One region of the Virgibacillus natechei genome, then DNA from elsewhere that is predicted to be linked to it. Evidence: riboswitches for the same ligand, from Rfam matches in the RefSeq annotation. Region 1 holds a riboswitch; each other region holds the start of a gene.
What was found. A riboswitch is a leader RNA that binds a small molecule or an ion and turns the genes downstream of it on or off. The one in region 1 is predicted to bind S-adenosylmethionine.
Positions count from the first base shown of each region.

Region 2: linked by a shared signal. The riboswitch ahead of OLD84_RS06430 (sodium:solute symporter family protein) and the one ahead of metK (methionine adenosyltransferase) in region 1 are both predicted to bind S-adenosylmethionine.
Region 3: linked by a shared signal. The riboswitch ahead of OLD84_RS00090 (methionine ABC transporter ATP-binding protein) and the one ahead of metK (methionine adenosyltransferase) in region 1 are both predicted to bind S-adenosylmethionine.

Region 1 is NZ_CP110224.1:2,373,896-2,381,419, forward strand. It holds gene OLD84_RS12340 (tetraprenyl-beta-curcumene synthase family protein) at 1-147, opposite strand, end outside; gene OLD84_RS12345 (gamma carbonic anhydrase) at 245-760, shown strand; gene metK (methionine adenosyltransferase) at 973-2,184, opposite strand; SAM riboswitch class I at 2,307-2,424, opposite strand; gene pckA (phosphoenolpyruvate carboxykinase (ATP)) at 2,787-4,373, shown strand; gene OLD84_RS12360 (ABC transporter substrate-binding protein) at 4,580-5,569, shown strand; gene OLD84_RS12365 (ABC transporter ATP-binding protein) at 5,583-6,392, shown strand; gene OLD84_RS12370 (ABC transporter permease) at 6,382-7,188, shown strand.
Region 2 is NZ_CP110224.1:1,194,093-1,201,616, reverse strand. It holds gene OLD84_RS06440 (YhgE/Pip domain-containing protein) at 1-1,088, opposite strand, end outside; gene OLD84_RS06435 (TetR/AcrR family transcriptional regulator) at 1,156-1,740, opposite strand; SAM riboswitch class I at 2,079-2,193, shown strand; gene OLD84_RS06430 (sodium:solute symporter family protein) at 2,357-3,970, shown strand; gene OLD84_RS06425 (hypothetical protein) at 4,106-4,291, opposite strand; gene OLD84_RS06420 (peptidylprolyl isomerase) at 4,499-5,179, shown strand; gene OLD84_RS06415 (hypothetical protein) at 5,353-5,571, opposite strand; gene OLD84_RS06410 (HAD family hydrolase) at 5,803-6,591, shown strand; partial or broken gene OLD84_RS06405 (arsenic resistance protein) at 6,982-7,524, shown strand, end outside.
Region 3 is NZ_CP110224.1:19,075-26,598, reverse strand. It holds gene OLD84_RS00110 (stage V sporulation protein D) at 1-267, opposite strand, end outside; partial or broken gene OLD84_RS19565 (IS110 family transposase) at 697-932, shown strand; gene OLD84_RS00105 (M20 family metallopeptidase) at 1,013-2,221, opposite strand; gene OLD84_RS00100 (MetQ/NlpA family ABC transporter substrate-binding protein) at 2,257-3,075, opposite strand; gene OLD84_RS00095 (methionine ABC transporter permease) at 3,087-3,737, opposite strand; gene OLD84_RS00090 (methionine ABC transporter ATP-binding protein) at 3,727-4,758, opposite strand; SAM riboswitch class I at 4,824-4,933, opposite strand; SAM riboswitch class I at 5,014-5,118, opposite strand; gene OLD84_RS00085 (YczI family protein) at 5,353-5,598, shown strand; gene OLD84_RS00080 (hypothetical protein) at 5,727-6,182, shown strand; gene serS (serine--tRNA ligase) at 6,669-7,524, opposite strand, start outside.

The sequences.
Region 1 (7,524 bases):
AATACTAGCTAGTGCTTGTTTACGTAATTCTTCATCTGGTATCTGCTCAGCACGATTTTTCCAGTGTGTTAATTCTTGATTGACTGCAGGGAAAATTTTTCTGTATACGCTGTTCATTAAAGTCAAAGCCGTTATAGGTACACGCATTGTCAAACCAATTACTCCTTTCATAGATCGTATGAAACGTCAATTCGGTATTTTTTGTTATACTGTATATACCACCATAATAATTAGGAGGATTCAAATGATAGACCATTATAAAAATACAATACCTTCCATTCATGAAACAGCATTTATCGCGAAAGATGCACTCGTAAACGGCGATGTAACGATTGATGAACATTCGAGTATATGGTTTAAGACTGTGATACGCGGAGACGTTGCACCAACTCGAATTGGAAAAAGAGTCAGTGTTCAGGACCTATCCATGCTTCACCAAAGTCCCAATAACCCTTTAATCATTGAAGACGATGTAACAATTGGACATCAAGTTACCTTGCATTCTGCAATCATTCGTAAAAACGCATTAATCGGTATGGCCTCTATCCTATTGGACGGAGCTGAAGTTGGGGAAAACGCATTTATTGGCGCGGGAAGTCTTGTCCCACCTGGAAAAAAGATACCTGCAAACACATTAGCAATGGGAAGACCCGCAAAAGTTATTCGTGATTTGACAAAAGAAGACTATGCTGAAATGGAACGGGTACGAACATCTTACGTTGAAAAAGGGCAGTATTATAAAAATCACACCAACCTATAACAATTGCGCTGGTGCGTATTCTGGAGGTCAGAGACTAGAGGTCGGATTAGTAGAAATCGGTAAAAAAGCCGATTTCTTTATCGGCTTTAAGTCTTATTTTTTACTTTTTTCAACTGAAATCGATGGGGGTGATTTCGTTATCACTCCCCCTTACATTTTCACTCATTAGGTTATAAAACAAGCCATACAACCATCTGCTGTATGGCTTGTTTTTAAACTGTTTTATATTTTTCCACGAGTGCCTTTAACTCTTCTACTTTATCCGTTTTCTCCCACGGAAACATAATATCTGTTCTCCCAAAATGACCATAGGCAGCTGTGCTTCTGAAAATTGGCTTTTGCAGATCAAGCATACGAATAATTCCTGCCGGCCGTAAGTCAAATATCTCCCGAATCGCTGAAACGAAGTCTTCTTCACTCACGACACCAGTTCCAAATGTATTGACCGCAATTGACACAGGCTCCGCAACACCTATTGCATAGGCGAGTTGCACCTCACATGTTTTTGCTAATTTAGCTGAAACAATATTTTTAGCTACATACCGGGCTGCATACGCAGCGGAACGATCGACTTTCGTTGAATCTTTTCCACTGAATGCACCACCTCCATGACGCGCATACCCACCATAGGTGTCGACCATAATTTTACGGCCTGTTAAGCCCGCATCTCCTTGAGGTCCCCCAATAACAAAACGTCCGGTTGGATTAATAAAATAGTTAGTTGTTTCGTCTAATAGACTAGCAGGAACCACTGGGCGTATAACATGTTCTATTAAATCTTTTTCAATTTGCTCAATGGTTATATCCTGATGATGCTGTGTTGAAATAACAATTGTATCCACTTTAATTGGGTTGTTATTCTCATCGTATTCAACGGTTACCTGTGTTTTCCCGTCCGGACGTAGATAGGAAAGAACTTTTTCTTTTCTCATGTCTGATAAACGTTTTGCCAGTTTATGAGCTAATGAAATTGGCAATGGCATTAATTCTTCGGTTTCATCACATGCATAGCCAAACATAAGACCTTGATCACCTGCACCAATTGAAGCGATTTCTTCATCACTTATTTTCCCTTGACGTTCTTCAAGTGCATGATCGACCCCACCTGCAATATCTGCAGATTGCTCATCGATTGCTGTTAATACAGCACATGTGTCGGCATCAAAACCAAACTTAGCACGCGTATATCCTATATCCTTTATTGTTTGACGGACAATCGCAGGTATATCCACATATGTACTTGTAGTAATTTCTCCAGAAACTAACACAAGCCCTGTGGTTACAGTTGTCTCACATGCAACACGCGCATGCGGATCATTTTTTAAAATTTCATCCAGGATAGCATCTGATATTTGATCAGACATCTTATCTGGATGCCCTTCTGTTACAGATTCAGATGTAAATAAACGGCGATTTGGAGCCATACGGCTAAATCCTCCCTCAATATTATGTTACGGTACTCTATTCATTAATTATGTTTCTTTATTATTCAAAGTGCAAAAAAAAGCCCTTCCTGCAACATGAGGAAAGGTGGTATATCCTTTCACTCTTATTATTCAAGGAAATATACTACTATAATCCTTGCATCAGGTGAGCACCTTTTCACTGGTGTGACGGTTGCTGGGCTTCATAGGGGCTGTCCCTCCACCAACTCTGAATAAGAGAGTATCCATACGTAATTTAGCTTATCGAAAGAGGCCTATTATGTCAACCGATTCATTCTATAAATACGATAAAATAAAGCTTCATTCAATGAGGGTTTTATGACGTACAAATGTTTTCGATGTAATTTCATACTTATCCGTATTGTTACCCTACCCAAACTTTTCACTCTAACTCCATTTTTAAGTCGGAGTTTAACCGCTCGTTAAACTCCGATATAAAGCTTAATGAAAATTCATCAAAAGAAATCTTTTAAATAGTATGGACTAATTTAACTAATGTGTTATACTATTTGTAAATTAAAGCATATGATAATTTTATATTCCATTTTTTAAACAAATTCATCAAAAGGCGGGTATCATATATGAAAACGGTAGAATCATTTATTAAAAACGAGCTATATTCTCATGACAATTTACAAAAGAATCTGTCTGTTCCCAGATTGGTTGAGAAAATCCTATCGAAGAATGAAGGTGTTTTAACCGCAACAGGATCAGTTCGTGCTACTACAGGCGCATATACTGGGCGTTCGCCAAAAGATAAATTTATTGTGAAAGATGAATCTTGCGAGGAGTTTATTGATTGGGGACCCGTTAATAAAGCAATTGATGAAAAGGCTTTTAATAAGTTATACAAGAAAGTAACCGCTTATTTAATGGAAAAAGATGAATTATATCAATTTAAAGGATTTGCTGGTGCGGATTCCAATTCTAGATTACCGATTCAAGTTATTAACGAATATGCTTGGCATAACTTGTTCTCTCGTCAGTTATTCATTAATCCAACAGATGAAGAACTAGCATCACATGAGGCTGATTTCACAGTAATTTCAGCACCAACTTTCAAAGCTGATCCTGCAATTGATGGTACAAATTCAGAAGCATTTATTATTATTTCTTTTAAAGAGCGGGTTATTCTAATCGGTGGTACAGAATACGCTGGTGAAATTAAAAAATCAATATTCTCTATTATGAACTATATATTACCAAGGAACAATATCTTATCGATGCATTGTTCTGCAAACGTTGGCCAAGAGGGAGATGTTGCTTTATTCTTTGGCCTTTCAGGTACAGGAAAAACAACCTTATCTGCTGATCCCTACCGGCGTTTAATTGGTGATGATGAGCATGGTTGGAGTCCAAGTGGTGTCTTCAATATCGAAGGTGGATGTTACGCAAAATGTAACAACCTTTCCGAGAAAAAAGAACCACAAATATTTAATGCCATCCGGTTCGGATCCGTGTTGGAAAATGTAATTCTGGATGAAGAATCGCGACTTCCAGATTATGATGATACGTCATTAACCGAAAACACAAGAGCCGCATATCCTGTGGAAAACATTGATAACATTATTACACCAAGTGTTGCGGGACATCCGAATACGATTATTTTCTTAACGGCAGATGCATCTGGAACATTGCCACCTATTAGTAAATTAACAAAAGAGCAAGCAATGTACCATTTCTTGAGTGGATATACGAGTAAATTGGCTGGCACAGAGCGCGGAATAACAGAACCTCAGGCAACATTTTCTGCATGCTTTGGTTCTCCCTTCCTACCATTAGCACCAGCGACTTATGCTAAAATGCTAGGAGAAAAAATCGACCTCTACCAGTCGAATGTATTCTTAGTGAACACAGGCTGGACTGGTGGTTCTTATGGTACTGGAAATCGAATGAAGCTGCTCTATACTCGTGCTATGATACACGCTGCTTTAGAGGGTGAATTGAACTCGGTTGAAACAACACAGGATGAGATCTTTGGCTTAGATATGCCAATCCATGTTCCTGGAGTTCCAGATGACGTGTTAATTCCTAAGCATACATGGGAAGATCCGGTAGCATATGATAATGAAGCAAAGTCACTTGCTATGAAATTTCACGAGAACTTTAAGAAATTCACACAAGTAAGTACTGCTATTCAGCAAGCAGGTCCAATTTATCGTTCATAACAAATATTGTATCCTCATCCCAAAAGGATTTTATATAAGGCGGAATTATCCGCAGCCGATCTCTAACACAGAGGTCGGCTTTTTTCTGCATTATTTAATAGATTCTTCATTTAGAAAGTAGAGCCCACACTGGGCATTCACACATTTTTCAGGTAAGCATAAACTGTGTTGACATTAAATTATAACGCTGGAGGAGGTCAACCTTTATGAAACGAACAAAATTTTTAGTTGTATGTTCCATTGCTCTGTTTATCTTCCTTGCCGCATGTAATGACAGTGGAAATACGTCCATCAGCCTGGCTGAAGTAACACGTTCCGTTTTCTATGCGCCGCAATATGTTGCAATTGAAAAAGGTTTTTTTGAAGAAGAAGGATTGGATGTTGAATTGCAAACAACATGGGGCGGTGATACTACGATGACGACCCTGTTATCAGACGGTGCTGATATTGCCTTGGTTGGTTCAGAAACTTCTATCTATGTATACGCACAGGATTCCAGTGATTATGCAATCAATTTTGCACAATTAACTAAGACAGATGGAACGTTTCTCGTTGCGAAAGAAGAACAACCTGATTTCACATGGGAGAATCTTAGAGATAGTAATTTCTTAGGACAACGTGTGGGTGGTATGCCACAGATGGTCGGTGAGTCTGTGTTAAAAAACCATGGTATTGATCCACATGCTGACCTAGATTTAAGCCAGAACATTGATTTTGGAAATATTCCAGGCGCGTTTGCATCTGGTGATTATGAATATGTTCAATTATTTGAGCCAACAGCAAGTGTATTTGAAGCAGAAGGTAATGGGCATATTGTTGCTTCCTTCGGCGAGGAATCCGGCAATGTCCCTTACACGGTATTTATGGCAAAACAAAGTTACATGGATGAAAACGACGAAGAAATTAGTAAATTTACGAGAGCAATTTATCAAGCCCAACAATGGGTGGAAGATAGTAGTGCTGAAGAAATAGCAGAAGTGATCGAACCATATTTTGAAGATAGTGATCTGGATATGTTGACTGCATCTATCGATCGTTATAAGAGTCAGGATTCCTTTGCTACGGATCCTACCTTGGACGTGGAAGGATGGGAGAACCTGAAAAATATTATGGATGACGCCGGCGAACTTCCAGCAGATGTACCATACGATGAACTGGTAAATACGGAGTTTGCTGAAGAAGTAGTTAATAACTAAGGAGGGGGATCATTTGTCATTTCTAACCTTAGATCAAGTCGAGCACCATTACTTTTCTAAAGAAAGTTACACAAAAGCTTTAGCTAACATATCCTTCTCGGTTAAAGAAGGCGAGTTCATTGCCTTGCTGGGCCCAAGCGGCTGCGGAAAATCAACTATTCTTTCTATCATTGCTGGAATTATGAAACAAACTGCCGGTAATGTACTCCTCCAACAAAGGCCCATTAGCGATTCCGAGATGGCGATTGGATATATGCTACAACAGGATTACTTGTTTCCCTGGAAAACAATCCTAGATAATGTGTTACTAGGACCAAAAATATCCAAAAACAAGACAGAAGAAGCAAAAGAAACAGCATTGGAGTTATTAAAAGAAGTAGGTTTATCAGATGTAACAAACGCTTACCCTGCCTCGCTTTCTGGTGGAATGCGCCAACGGGTTGCACTTGTTCGTACACTCATTAACAATCCTAAAATATTACTATTGGATGAACCTTTTTCAGCCCTGGATTATCAAACTAAACTTAAACTTGAAGATTTAGTATCACAATTACTAAAAATGTATCATAAAACGACCGTTCTTGTAACACATGATATCGGTGAAGCAATTGCAATGAGTGATCGTATTTTTATTATGGATACCAATCCTGGCACCATTTCAAAGGTTTTTGAGGTTCCAATTGAATTACGTAATGAAGAACCATTTTTAGTAAGAAGGCATCCAAAATATCATATTATATTTGAAAAAATTTGGAAAGAGTTGGATAAAGAGGAAATCGTAACAACAGAATCAAAGGTGGTGTCAAAAGAGAATGGTGACTAAATCAGATCATCACCTGTTTGAGAAATATAAAAATCAATTAAAAAGTGAAAAGAAGATTGTATTCGCTTGGCAAATTAGTATTTTGGTGGCATTTTTTGGACTATGGGAAATGGCGAGTAGACTCTATTGGATTGACCCGTTAATATTCAGTTCCCCTACAAGGGTATTAGATTTACTCGTCAATCGATTTGCTAATGGCTCCATGATTACACATATCCAAGTAACGCTTTTTGAAACCGTTCTAGGATTCATTATTGGAACCGTTGTCGGTATCGTAATTGCTACATTACTATGGTCATCAAGACGATTTGCCAGAATTATGGATCCCTTCCTTGTTATTATGAACGCTATGCCTAAAGTGGCGCTTGGACCGATAATCATTGTGGCACTTGGACCTGGCTATCTATCCATCATCATGATGGGTGCGATCATCTCCGTTATCATCACGACACTCGTCGTTTATTCAGGCTTTAATGAAGTTGATCCAAACTACGAAAAAGTATTGATTAGCTTTGGTGCTACAAGATGGCAACTCTTTAAAGAAGCTATTTTCCCTGCGACGCTCCCAGTCATGATTTCAACTTTAAAAGTCAATGTTGGACTGTCGTGGGTTGGTGTCATCATCGGTGAATTCCTCGTTTCAACACAAGGATTAGGGTATTTAATTATTTACGGATTCCAAGTGTTTGATTTTACACTTGTTATGTCGAGTTTAGTTGTCATTGCAATATTTGCAGCAATTATGTATAAGCTTATTGAGAAATTAGAGAAGTGGCTGATCAAACATTCAACCTAATAATTGTTCATCATCACTATTGCATTCTCATAGAGGTTTTTCTAACAACTTTAGATTGTGTATCTTATAAGAAGGCTGTTTTCTAAAAGATTGGGACTGCGATTACTCGTCCCACTGTAAAGAATTGTTGTTTTTGGCACAAAAGCTATAAAAGACGACGTAAATTGAAATTAAGGGTGGTGCTTTTTATACCCGCTACGGAAATACAATCCGCTTTCCGCGGGCGGCTGGTGAGCCTCCTCGTGCTAACGCACTCCGGGGTCTCACCTAGGCCATTCCTCCCGCCGGAGTCTCCATGTATTTCCTCCGCTGGAATTCCCGTTACTACCGCTCAAT
Region 2 (7,524 bases), 1.2 Mb from region 1:
GGTTCCGATGCAAGCACCGTGAATTCATTCAAAAATTGCTCAACGTCATTTGCTAATTGTAGGCTTTCATCAAATACATCTTGCATACCTTCTTCTTCTCTTTCAAGTTTCTCCGCGACTTCATCCATTCTCTGTTGTGCCTTCTCCATATCCTTGTATACCGATTCAACATGGTCTAGGTTTTCTGTTATGGAATAACTATCCAGTGATTGATTTAATGTCTCCACAAGATCTAGCCATTCATCCAGCTGTTCTTCTAGTGCATGTGTATCGCCATGTTCCAGAAAAGCTTCTATTTCCTCCGTTTTGTCTCTGATTGACGCGAACGTACTCCTCCCTTCTTCCATTTGGTCGGAGTGTTCAAGGGTATCTGTCACATGTAGCCATTCTGCTTCCGCCTGCTTAACACCTGTATTTAATTGCTCTATTCCCTCAGTAAGTTCACCTACTCCATCCATTAACTCAGCCAGACCGCTACTCAAATCCCCTGCTCCATCTAGAACTGTATAATTCGCTTCAAGCAATGATTCTGTTCCGTCTTCAATATCATTTAGATGGTTACTGAATGTGTTAAAAGAGTCATTCGCAACCTCGACATAAGCAAATGTTAATGCCTCCGATAACTCCTCCTCCATCTCAGAAATAGCACTGTCCGCTATTTGCGAAGAAACGAAATTATAATCTTCATTCACTTCATAATAAAGTGTTCCTCTTGCCGGCTCATCTTCCATCACACTAATAACGTCTTCCGAAAACACCTCCGGAATATGCACATAAAAATAGTATTCAAAATCGTTCATTCCTCGACGGGCTTCTGCTTCGCTCACAAAATGAAAGTCCAATGCAGCTTCATCTTGAAGATTAGCTATAAATTCGTCTCCCGCTTGTACTTCCTCTCCCTCTAGCATTGCGCCTTCATCCTCATTAACTACCGCTACAGGAAGCGATTCAATTTCCCCATACGGATCCCAGAACGACCAAATCAACAAGCCTCCGTATAATAGCGGCATCAAGATAATCCCCATTAGTGCGATAACTAATTTCTTGGATGCAAAAATACCTCTCAGTTCATGACTTATTCCCTTCATATTTCCCCTCCAAATTTTATTTTTGACCATTTTGTTCAATTGGTCACTTATTAGTAAAAAAAGAGACTTACATCTCTTTGTTATGAATCAGCGCATACATGAAATGCTGCTGAAAGATTTTGGCTATCAAATCTTTATCTAACCGCCCATACTTCTCTTCATAGTCAAAAACAAGACTCATATACAGTTTATATAATAAAAATGCTGTAATACTCGGTTCCGATGCATAGATTTTCTTCTGCTCAACGGCTTGAATGAGTTGCGACTCAACACACTGTATAATAGCATCCTCTATCTTATCGAGTGCCTGTTTTGAATGATCCGTACCAAACATTCGCACCTCATACGTCAGCTTCATCATTACCTGATGCTCTTTTCTAAATTCAAGCAACTGGTTTAATGCCTCATAAAGATTATCTGAAACAGATTTCTCAGGAAGTATACATTTATAAAATATGTGCTCCATCTCAATAATTATTTGCTGCAAAACCGCATCAAATAAATCTTCCTTATTATCAAATACTGTATAAATGGTTCCTTTGCCAACCCCGGCAAGACTAGCTACTTTATCCATCGTGGTTCCTTTAAAGCCATACATGGAAAACGAATTAGCAGCTGAATCTAAAATGAGTCCACGTTTATTTTCTAACATTAATGAATCATGCCCTTCTTCAAATTAGGTGAATTCAAAAACTTGATAATGACTATAATACCAAATTGGTCATTTTATATTTATATCATAGCTAATTATTTATTACAAGGCTTACTATATAATTTATACTATTCTTTAATTGCCACAGTAAACCGAGCTTCTTCCTAATCTAGTAAACTCAATTTCTAAGCCCTCTCCTTGAGGAGTTACATTCATTAATTCCAATTGTGAACATGTCTATTATCTGTTGATCGTAAATATAGATTCTATTTCTCTATTAGTAATTTGACAAATTCGAATCCTCATTCTATACTGTTAAAAACTAAAATTAAATAAATCTTTTATCGAGAGCGGTGGAGGAACTTGGTCCTATGAGCCCGCGGCAACCATTATAAGTATAATTTTCTTATAACAAGGTGCCCAATCCAGCAGACAATGTCTGAAAGATAAAAGGGATAATACTAGATATGTTGCCCCTTTTTCTTTTCAGAGAAAGGGGCTTTTACTATTTAAAAGGAAATTTGACAGGTGGACAGGATGGTATGGTTGGATTATATATCTGTGCCTTTTAACCAAGCATTTATATATATATTAAATGGAGAGTAGGGAACAAGTTATGACAGCATATGGAATTTGGACAATTAGTTTTGCGTTAATTTATACGCTCATCTTAATCATAGTAGGTAATAGAGCAAAACGAAAAGCAACACACGGGGATGGGTACTTTGTCGGTGGAAGAAACTTCAGATGGTGGACCGTAGCCTTCTGTATTACTGGTTTATTCTCAGGATCAACTTACATATCAATCGTTGAACTTTCTTATTTAACTGGTGTTTCTGCGGTATGGTATGGAGTAGCAGAAACAATTCAAGTGCTGATCATAGCGCTTTTAATTATTAAACCTTTTCGAGAAAAATTGTTAACGACTGTTTCTGGGTTAATTGGAGATCGGTATGGCCGGGGGGCTAAAGCTTTATCAGGGGCTATTACCGCATTTGCGTTTCCAATGTGGTCGGTTGCAACTGCCATTGCATTTGCATCCGGTTTTCACGTCTTTACCGGGATTTCTTTATCCGTTTCCATCGCATTCACCGCGCTCTTATTATTTATATACCTACAGGCAGGCGGCATGTGGGCCATTGCATTTACACAATCGATGAATACGATCGTTTTCACATTGATGTTCATTGTTGGAGCTATTGCATTTTTTATCAATCCTGGTATATCAGGAATACAGCAGCTCGCATTCGACCGTCCTGAGATGTTCGATTTTGGAGGGGCAGGTCTTCAAGTGATTTTAGTATGGTTCGGAACGTTTCTTGTAAATGTCATCCTGGCCCAGGCTGCATTTCAAATGGCCCTATCTGCTCGTACCCCGGAAGAAGGGCAAAAAGGTCTAATTATCGCTCAAATAATGAGTCTTCCTTTTATATTTTTTGGAATATTATTTGGACTGTCAGCTGCAGTCGTAGTACCGGATGAAGGCCTTGGTTTAGTCGCCTTGCCACTGTACCTAATGGAAGTACTTCCGGCTCCGCTCGTAGGTTTATTTTTCCTTGGAATATGGGCATGTGCGCTTGGCTGGGGAGCACCTTGTCAATTTTCCGGTGCCACTAGCTTAGGAAAAGATACAGGAAGTGCGATCTTTCCACTAGCAAGTCCCGAACAGTTAGTGAAATATACGAAGTGGTCTCTTTTACTATTAACAGGACTAATGATTCTATTTGGTACCCTTCGTACGGAACAATCAGCATGGTGGAATGTGTTCGCCTGGACGATACGAAACTCGGCCACATTCGCCCCTGTCGTAGCAGCCTTATTCTGGCCGCTCGTTACTCGAAGCGCTGTTATTGCCTCTCTTGCTACCGGGTTTGTGTCCGGGTTATTATGGTATCACTTAGGAGGTTGGGAACCTGATCAATTTTTCCTTAACATCCACCCAGTATGGGTTGGAATGTCCGTCAATATTGCAGTTATCATCCTAGTTACTGTTTTAACAACACTAGGAAAATGGAGTATTCAAACAAAGGGAACTGCTGTAAAAGGTTTCAGCTTTTTATTTGCAGGAGTTGTTCTCATCGGAATCAACGTGGCATATTTCGAGCCTTTATATGAACAAGGGCTATTCGGCCTCTTTGCATTCGCTGCAGTCATCACCTTCTTTATTACTACATTATTATTTGTAAAAGAGAAGCAAGTTTCCCAAACTTATGTAAAAAAGGGGGCTTGACTTCTTATGACTGAATGGGAGAGGTTACTAGTCTCAACTCCTCTCCTAACACCGTAATTTAGATTTAGTTTCAATTATGCGAACGCTCGTTTTTTTCTTTTGAATAATCCCCACTAATGGGTGGGGATTACTAACCTACTCTTCCTCTTCTTCCGGGCTTGCAAAACTAAATTCATCTCCAATAACATATTCGCTGGTGTTAATCTTTTGATTGGCTTGCAGTCCTTTATGAATCGAATCCCCATAATTAATAGATGATCCACCCGACATTTGATTAACACGTATTTGACGTATATTGGTTTGATGACAACAAGGCTTCATCTCAAACCTCCTTCCCTATACTTACTAGTTTATGCAATCGGGACAACCTACGTACAGTTCATCGCCACCCTTAAGTATAATTTGTGTGTCGGTCTATCTTTGCTTTTATTTTTAAAAAAAGTAATAACCCAGATAACGCATAATTAAATGTAATCGCACATTTATCCTGCTATACTATTAATTGTAATCTTATACTGGAGGTTTATCATGCTACAAAAGTTCAAAACACTTTCACTTCTGGCGGTCGCGTTACTCATGATAATGATGGCTGCTTGTGGAGGACAATCAGAAAATGATCAAACAGATGAACAAATGGAGACAGCAGAGGATTCAGTAAGTGAGCAAGCAGAATACTTAGAAGATGTTGAAGAAAATCCAATTGTCACCATTTCAATGGCAGATTATGAAGAAGACATCATCGCTGAGTTATATCCGGATATCGCTCCAAATACAGTCACCAATTTCATTTCATTGATTGAAGATGACTATTATAATGGTCAAATTTTCCACCGAGTTGTTCCTGGATTCATGATACAGGGCGGAGATCCTGAAGGTGATGGATCTGGTGGACCAGGCTACTCTATTGCAGGGGAATTCAGTTCAAACGGATTTGAAAATAACCTGCAGCATGATCGAGGAATTCTTTCCATGTCCAGAACGAATGATCCCAATTCTGCTGGATCACAATTTTTCATTATGACGGAAGAATCCCCACATCTTGATACAGACTATGCTGCTTTTGGAGAAGTAACAGAAGGAATGGATGTCGTTGATAACATTGTTGACGCAGAACGAGATGATTCCGATAAACCACTTGAAGATCAACAAATAGAGTCTGTCGAAGTAGATACGAAAGGGTATGACTATCCTGAACCAGAAGTGGAATAATTTGAATTAGTAGCAGGGAATTATTTTCTCTGCTACTAATTACAAGGTTTACTATATATTTAAAGAATTACTGTTGTATTAGTTGAAAACTTTTTTCTAGGTAATGGACTTTTTCTGTAATAAAATCACTTTCGTATTTTGCCACAATATTTTCATCTAGTTTATCATTCGTATTATCTATTTTTAGTTGATAGCATTTGGCTGCATGAGTTGTTCTGCGACGTAAGCAAATCTAATTTCTTTTCTAAGTTGTTGAAACGCAGACTATGAGATTTCACTTCTTTTTTTACTACTTCCAGATCACCTTTAACCATGATAACCTCGCCTTTTGCTAATCCCAGGTCATCCTTAACAATGGTGACTTCACCTTTTAACTCATATCGGCCTTTCAATATGTACCCTGCTACGCGGAATTCTTCTGCAACAAGGGATTGACCGCTTATTTTAGGAAGTTTAGCATTACACTATTAACCACGGGTCCCAAATTGCCACCTGATAAAAACTACTGAAAAGAGAGAAAATCCCCTGATTACAAACTTAATGTGAAAAATACAGTCCGTTAACGTTGCCTTTACATTCAGATGATACAATGTATGTATCAAAGAAAAGGAGGAAAAATAAAAATGAATACACGTGCGATATTTATTGACATGGACGGAACACTGCTAACATCTTCGAACGAGATTTCCCAGCGTAATGCAGAAGCGATTGATAGGCTTATCAATCAAGGGATTAAGGTTTTTCTTGCGACCGGGCGTCAATACGAAATAACAGCCCCTTACCACAGAGCGCTTAAATTGCAAACACCGATGATTTGTTTAAACGGAGCCTCCATTCATGATGGCCGAACAGGAAGAGCGATTCAGATTAAACCAGTCATGTTGGATGAGGAACGATTTCACCAAGTAACTGAAGAAAGTTCCTACAACGTTTTTGTACACACTGCTACTGGCCTATATTGCAACCGGATGACTACAGAAATAGCTGAATGGACAAGAGAAGGCAGAGTCCCGCCATGTTATATAGGGAATTTGAGAAATGTGGATTATCAGGATGTGCTAAAATACAGTATTCGGACAGGTGCTCCTAGCTCGCAACTGTCGAATTTGTTTAAAGAAGAAGCAGCTGTTATTGATTGGAGTGATGGATTTGAACTGGTCGCTCATGGGGTTTCAAAATGGTCAGCCATTATAACATTACTTCGAGCTTATGAAATAGACCCATCCGAAGTAATCACAGTAGGAGATGGTCCAAACGATATACAAATGCTTCGTAATTCCGGAACTGGAGTCGCCATGGCCAACGCTGATTCAACGGTCAAAAACGCAGCTGATTTTGTTACAGGGCATCATGAATCCGACGGCTTAGCTGACTTTATTGAGCGCTACCTCGTGAATTCTTTTGCTGTATAAAGCGTGAGGCAAAGGATAGGGATATGGAACGTGTGCATTAATTATATAGTGAAACCTTACCGAATCAGATACGATTCGGATTTTTATTTGTACCGTTATTAAACACAACAGAAAAGCAAGCCAACGAGTTTACGCGTGTTGTGGTTACTTCTGCGTTGCCCACAGGATTTGGGCGGTTTTAGCAAAAGGTCGTTGTTTCCGAACCTTTTTGAACATCCTCTTAAAAGCAATAATTAATGGATTGTATTATACTCGTCTGTAGGAGGTTAGGTGTAAACAACTAATTTTCAAGAGAAAAGAGATTCATTTATGGGAACAATAGAGAAACTACAAGCTTTCATCATACTATTTGCTGTTGGTTAAGGTCTTTCATTAGGACAAGTAGACCTAATTGAACAATATGCGGAGACTCTCGTTATTCCGTTTCTATTCATGATGCTATATGGACTATTTTTAACGATCCCCTTGCAACGATTAAATAAGGCTCTTCTTTCCAATATTAAATTCCTCGGATCCAGCAACCATCATTAATTTTATATGGACACCATTGTTAGCTTGGGGCTTAGGAGCCGTATTATTATCTGATCATTCAGCTTTATGGATTGGTTTTATCATGCTTATGGTGACACCCTGTACAGATTGGTATCACGTGTTTACTGGCATAGCAAAAGGAAATGTATCGATTTTACCGATTAATTTAATTCTACAAGTAGTGCTTCTGCCAGTATATGTAGTACTTTTTGTTGGAACCATTGAAACGATAGCTATAACAACGCTTATAGAGAGTGTCTTGATTGTGTTGGTTATTCCTTTCATACTTGCGCACCTTACACGATACCTATTTAGAAGAAAAGATTCTGTTTTAATCAACAAAGTTATTCCCTTTTTCGCAAATGCTCAGATTTTCTTTTAGCATTGACCATTATGGCAATG
Region 3 (7,524 bases), 1.5 Mb from region 1:
GTTCTCTATTTGTCTAGGTACGACCATGACAGAAGGGGCAGAAACATTCTCTGCTAAAACATCTCCATTTCTGTCAAGTATATTACCACGGTCAGGTTCAAAGGTTATATCCCTGCTCCATGATTCATCGGCTTTTTCCATTAGTTCTTCACCAAGTACAAATTGAACATACCCCAAACGAAAAACAATGACACCTAATAATAGTAGCCCAAAAAGAAAAACAGTAACGATTCGTTTTTTTACAGTGGTAGTGGATACGCGTTTCATTCTTCATCCCCTTTATGACTTTATAAAATCATTATATTGTTAAATCGTAATGATTATGATTTATATCGCATAGTTTGACCAGAATGATAACAAAAGCGCTGAATCCTCTTATATAATGTGACCTGGATCAATTATCTAGACTATGTCCTAATTTTGCATATATCTCGGATCCCCATATATTGCGTTACTAAATTCACTATTTTTATTCCGTTAAATGGCCCTATTGCGGCACATATTTATTCGGTTATCGCGCCCGTGGGACACTGATCCCGTCCGTAATACTGTCCACCCCCTCCTTGTAGAAACATGTTTGAGGCTGCTTGGGACACGATCCCGCATAACAAGCGAAGCTATGACACTACAAGTGATGTAGGGGCGCACCGGCGAATCTATTAAAGGAGTTGTGATTCATATGGATCCTGTTATGGTCTGGATGTCGCAAAAGGCGAAAGCCAGGTCCAAGCTTTTTTACGAAACAAACTTATAAGCAAAGCTTTAAATTTGCTCACGACCTACAGGGGCTTCACGTATTTCATCGTTTTTATCAAGAAGTGGAACGGGTTTCGGGTTAGACTCCGGCTATCATCTTTGAATCTACCGGACACTATCATGAGCCTGTGCTTCAATTTCTTAAAAATCATGGTATAACGCATTATATAATCAATTGTGATTTGTATCCTTGGATTTTATATTTTCTCTCCCTAAACTGAACCCTTTATGACGAGACAGACCCCCTTTTAAGTAGTTAGCCTTTTGATCGATCTACAAACTCTTGATGAATTTCACCAAATGTGGCTTTATTTGTAAGAACCTCTAACATCGTTAAGGCCGCTGCCTTTGCCCCTAAAATCAATGCTTGATCGCCTTGTTGGGAGCGAGCTGCTTCTCTAAATTCTACCGTATGTCCGATTAAATCACTTGAACCTATTTTAATATGTGGGTGAATTGTTGGGACAACCTGGCTTATATTTCCTGCATCTGTAGATCCTAGTGCCTCTCTTTCTGCTGTATCAACGGTTTCTCCTAAATCTTCAATGACCCCTTTAAACACCTGATCAAAGCTATTATTTAAAATGAAATTATCCACTTCATTTTGAAACGCACTAACGTGAACGGTTGCACCTGTTGAAAGCCCAGCACCTTCAGCGATCGCTTTTACTTTCTTCGTCACGTCATTTAACACCGTTCTTGAAGCTGCACGTATGAAAAATCTGGCTTTCGCATATTCAGGCACAATATTTGGTGCGTCCCCGCCATCAGTAATAATACCGTGAATTCGTACATCAGATGGTAGATGCTGACGCAATGCATTGATCCCGTTAAATAATTGAAGAACGCCATCTAATGCATTAATCCCTTTTTCCGGATGTGCGGAAGCATGTGCAGGTTTTCCAAAAAACTCGAAATCTAGTGGGTCAACAGCTAAGGTTGGGCCTGTAAGATTGGTTTCTGCTCCTGGATGAAGCATAATGGCTGCATCAATACCTTCCACTAAACCTGCCTTCACAAAGCTTCCTTTCGCACTTCCATTTGGTCCACCTTCCTCTGCAGGTGTCCCTAGCACAACAAGCTCTCCACCAACTTCATCAATAACCTTACTTAATGCCACAGCAGCAGCCACACTCGTTGTTCCAATAATATTGTGACCACAGGCGTGACCAATTTCAGGAAGTGCATCATATTCTGCTAAAAATCCAATCGTTCGTCCATCCTTCTGCCCTTTCTTCTTAGCCAAAAAGGCCGTTTCATGTCCCGCAACACCTTTCTCTATATGAAAGCCTTCATCCTCCAATATGCTAGTTAAATACGTAGAAGCAAAATGTTCTTCATTGCCAATTTCAGGATTGTCATGGATATCATGACTTGTTTGAATGTAGCGTTGTTTATTTTCCTCAATATTATCTAAAATACTCTTTTTGACTGTCTCTAAACTATTTGTTGTTACTACTGTCATTTTCATCACCTCATAAATGTTTTTTTAATAGGAAATTAATGCCCAATCTCACTTAACGGTACCGTTGTTGGGATTGAATTGCCATCACGTTCTTCGATAATAAATTCTGCGACGTCATCTGATTGGTAAATTTCTGCTATTCTATTTAATACGTCATCATCTTTGTCTTCTTCTTGTGTTGCAATAATATTAATATACGGTGTAGCCGTTTCATCTTCATGGAAAATAGAATCATCCAATGGACTATAGCCACCATCTACTGCGATGCCATTATTAATAATAGAGGCATCGACATCCTGTAACACACGCGGTGTCTGAGCAGCTACAATCGTTTCAAAATTTAAATCTTTCGGATTCTCTACGATTTTATCGACCGAACCATTGCCATCAAATCCTTCCTCAAGCTCAATCAATCCAGCATCCTCCAGCAACTGTAATCCACGACCCATATTTGTTGCTTCGTTTGCTAATGCGATCGTTCCTCCATCTGGTATATCTTCTAGTGAATCGTGTTTTTCCGAATATAATCCCATTGGAGCGATTACGGTTGTCGCAATTGGAGTGAGATCTAGATCATGTTCTTCAATAAAGGCATCAAAATAAGAGACTGTTTGAAAAGCATTTGCATCAATCTCCCCTTCAGCTAGTGCTAAGTTTGGTTGAACATAATCAGAAAAACGCACAATCTCAATTTCAATTCCTTCTTCTTCCGCCTTGTCAGCAACATAATCCCAAATTGTCGTATCAGATCCACTAATTCCTAATTCAACTGTTGTTGCTGCCTCACTACTTGAACACGCTGTAATGATCGCTGCTAAAACTGTTATAAAAAGAATAAATCCTATTTTTCTCATGATGTCTTCTCCTACCTTCTTCTTATTTTATTCGATAAAATATTTCCTGTTGATTGTAGCCCTTGAACCATAATGACAAGTATAGTTACTGTAACGAACATAACGGCTGTATCGAAACGTTGATATCCGAATGTAATGGCTAAATCACCGAGTCCTCCACCGCCGATCGCACCAGCCATTGCTGAAGCACCAACCAAACCGATTGTGGCGATGGTTAACCCCAACATCAGGGAACTTAATGCTTCTGGAATGAGAAAACGTATAATAATTTGTGTAGGTGTAGCCCCCATGGACTGTGCAGCATCCATAACACCTGGATCAACCTCAAGCAAAGAATTCTCTATTAATCTCGCAATAAAGGGGCCTGAAAAAAGAACCATTGGCACAATCGCTGCAGCTGTTCCGATAGATGTTCCCACAATCAAGCGTGTAAGTGGAATGACTGCGACCATAAGAATAATAAATGGAATCGACCGGAATATATTTACGACACCACTCAAAATCGTGAAAGTGACTTTGTTCTCCCATAGATGACCTGGTCGTGTAACAACAAGTAAAATTCCTAAAGGTAACCCTATTATAATCGCAAATATTAGAGAGAAGCCTACCATTGCGATCGTTTCCCATAATGCTTCTAAAATTTGATCCCAATTAACTAACATCTGCTAACACCTCCTTTATCGTTACTTCTTGTTGGTGGATATGCATAATAACTCGATTTATTTCTTTCTCTTCGCCTTCAAATTTTACAATCAAATTTCCAAATGGCGTCCCTTGTAATTCGGTAACATTGCCAAAGAGAACATTAACTTCGACATTAAAGTTCTTTGCAATTTGCGAAAGTAATGGAGCGCCTGTTGACTCACCAACAAATACGATTCGATAAATTTGATGGTCTACATCTTGCGTATTGATAAGCTCATATACTGAATCTGGTATTTCATCATGCATAACCGAACTTACAAAATTATGTGCAATCTTTGTTTGAGGTTGGGAGAATACATCAAATACAGACCCAGCTTCCACCACTTTTCCGCTATCCAACACCGCCACCTTATCGCAAATCTCCCGAATAACTCCCATTTCGTGCGTTATAATTAAAATCGTTATATTGTACTCCTGATTGACACGCTTTAAAAGATTTAATATCGACTTGGTCGTTTCTGGGTCGAGTGCTGATGTCGCTTCATCACATAATAAAACTTCCGGTTGCGTAGCCAATGCTCGCGCAATTCCTACTCGCTGCTTCTGTCCGCCAGATAATTGATCTGGATAGTTAGTTGCCTTATCACTTAATCCCACAAAATCAAGTAGCTCATTAACTCTTTTGTTAACTTCTTCCTTCGGTTTTTTCTGGAGTAATAATGGCATTGCTACATTTGTAAATATTGTTTTCGAATTCAATAAATTAAAGTGTTGGAAGATCATCCCAATATTCTGTTTTGCTTCCCTTAATTCCTTTGCTGATAGGTCTAGTAAGTTTTGATTATTCACGGTGATTTTTCCAGAAGTTGGTCTCTCCAGTAAGTTTGCACAACGGATTAATGAACTTTTACCTGCACCACTAAAACCGATCACACCATATATTTCGCCTTTTTCAATATGTAAATTGACTTGATCTAATGCTCTCACCTCTTGCGTCTTACCATCATAAACTTTTGTAACATCTTCAAATGTAAGCATCTCTTTTCCTCCTATTAAAAATACCCCTTCTTATCAAATAAGAAGAGGTATTATCGTACATCCTCAACTTATCTTTCAAGCTCACCGCTTGTTGGATTTAGCACGTTACTTTTCCTAGGAAAAGTTCGTTGCCGAGAATTCATAGGGCCAATCCCTCCATCTCTCTTGATAAGAAGTTTTTATATTTAATTTTGAATTTAAAAATCTCTTCTTATGAAATATAAGAAGAGATTCACATTATGTATATGCACACTCTTCTTATTTTCCAAGTAAATACTTGTTGGATTTAGCACAGTACTATAAAATAGTCCGCTGCCGAGGTATCAAAGGGCCAATTCCCTCCACCTCTCTAAATAAGAAGTAATAATTATTTAATTTGTATAACTTACTTTACTACCGTTATATTATTTTGTCAATTGTTTTCTAAAAGATTATATATGTCAAAACATCAACTATTTATAGTAATATTTAATGAATTCCTCAAAAACACAATAATAACTATGTTAAAATAAAATCAGTATGCAACAAACGGGCGCCATTCTTGAAGAAAGATGGAAGTTTATGGTTGGCACTTAGTTGTTTAGGGGGGATATTTTGTTAAAAACACTTAAGATCGTCTTTGCACTCATAACTTTAGTTTTAGCAGGGTATGGCCTGACAACTGGAAATTCCATAGTAGTATTACCATATATGATGCTTTTTATGGGAGCACTGCTATTGGTTATGGGTATATCCGAAATCAAAAACGAACGGAAGCAAATAGGCTTTATGAGTATTATTGTTTCCTTATTTGTTTTTTATGTTTCCATACAAGGATTCCTATTAAATTATACTAGCTAATATAAGTGAAAAGATATTCCAAAAAAGGGCGCAATAATCGAATAAATATGTGTCGCAATAGGGCCATTTTCTGGAATAAAAACTTCCTTTTGGGAAAGATAATTATAAGCCTTAAAGGGGAGGTTCCAATGATTAATGTATTTGCTTGGTTAATATTCATTATTCCGTTAGTTTCTTTGTTCTTTCTAGGTCAGACGATTATAAGAAGATATATATCCGTTGCACTTTTTGTAACTGTTATAAATACTATTCTTTATTCAATTGCTTGGGAATACAACTGGTGGAGGTATGAAGAATCTCTTTTTAATTGGGATCAGGTAACACCAGTTCCTATAATATTTAGCGCATATTGGGTTATCACAATATGGATTTTCCGTTTCACTTTCCGTAAGTTTTGGGTTTATCTTATTGTTAATATAATTGCTAATTGTCTGTTTGGATTAGTATTAGAACTTTGGAGAAAAGCAGAAATTTATTCCGGGAATATGTCAAATGTAACAGTAGTACTGATATTTATATCCCTTTCTATTATTATTTATATCTTCCAAGTATGGTATGAAAGAAATAGAAGTACCGAATCTTAATAAGAGGCATGTGGAAATAAGATTCAAAAATATAACGATTACAGAAAAACACATCTTTAACTTTAATGTTTCAATTGTATTTGAAGTTTGCTGTTAAGGTAGAAGTAAACTTTACACCATTAATTTTGACTACTTCTATGTTACTTTTATGGTTTTATTTGTCCAAAAAAGAGAAATCTGATAGAGATAAATGAGTTTACCATTTTTGATTAAAGGGCGAAATTATGGAAAAAAGAGCAATTTTACATTTAAGCAAGCACAGAAATAATCTGTGCTTGCTTGCTATTTATACTGTTAATTCGTTGTCAAAATGTATGCTAAGCGGAAAGCGAAATGTGTTTTCCGTAGCGAATCTCTGCTCTCAACCAACGTTTGCAAAAGGATTTTCACTATGTAGCAGTGTTAAATCAACTACGACGATTTAAAAGCAACAAAGGTTTTCGGTGGGACGAGTAAGCGCAGTCCCAATACTTACGAAAAGATGAATTACTTAATAACATCCTTCCCACCCATATAAGCACGCAATACCTCTGGAACCACAACAGATCCATCTTCTTGCTGGTAATTTTCCAAAATAGCTGCTACCGTTCGACCAATGGCAAGTCCGGATCCGTTAAGCGTGTGAACAAATTCCGGTTTTCCTTTTGCATCTCTTCTGAACCGAATACCTGCACGCCTTGCTTGGAAATCCTCAAAATTCGAGCAAGAAGAAATTTCCCGGTATGTGTCCTGGCTTGGGATCCATACTTCAATATCATATTTTTTTGCAGCGGTAAATCCTAAATCCCCTGTGCACATGCTCATTACGCGGTATGGTAAATTCAACAACTGTAGTACTTTTTCTGCATTACCGGTTAAAGTTTCCAGCGTTTCATAAGAGTCTTCTGGTTTTGCAAAATGAACAAGCTCTACTTTATTAAATTGGTGCTGGCGAATTAATCCGCGTGTATCACGTCCGGCAGATCCAGCTTCTGAACGGAAACTTGCACTGAATGCAACATACTTTTTCGGTAAAGCCTCTGGGGATAAAATTTCCTCGCGATGGTAATTTGTCACTGGAACTTCTGCTGTTGGAACTAAAAAGTAATCCCAATCATCTATACGAAAGGCATCCTCTTCAAATTTAGGCAGCTGACCGGTACCTGTCATGCTCGTACGATTCACCATATATGGCGGCAGCATTTCTTCATATCCATGCTCATCTGCATGCAGATCCATCATGAAGTTTAAAAGCGCACGCTCTAGTCTTGCGCCAAGCCCTTTATAAAAGACAAATCGACTTCCCGCCACTTTCGCTCCTCTTTCAAAATCCAAAATATCAAGATTCGTCGCGATATCCCAA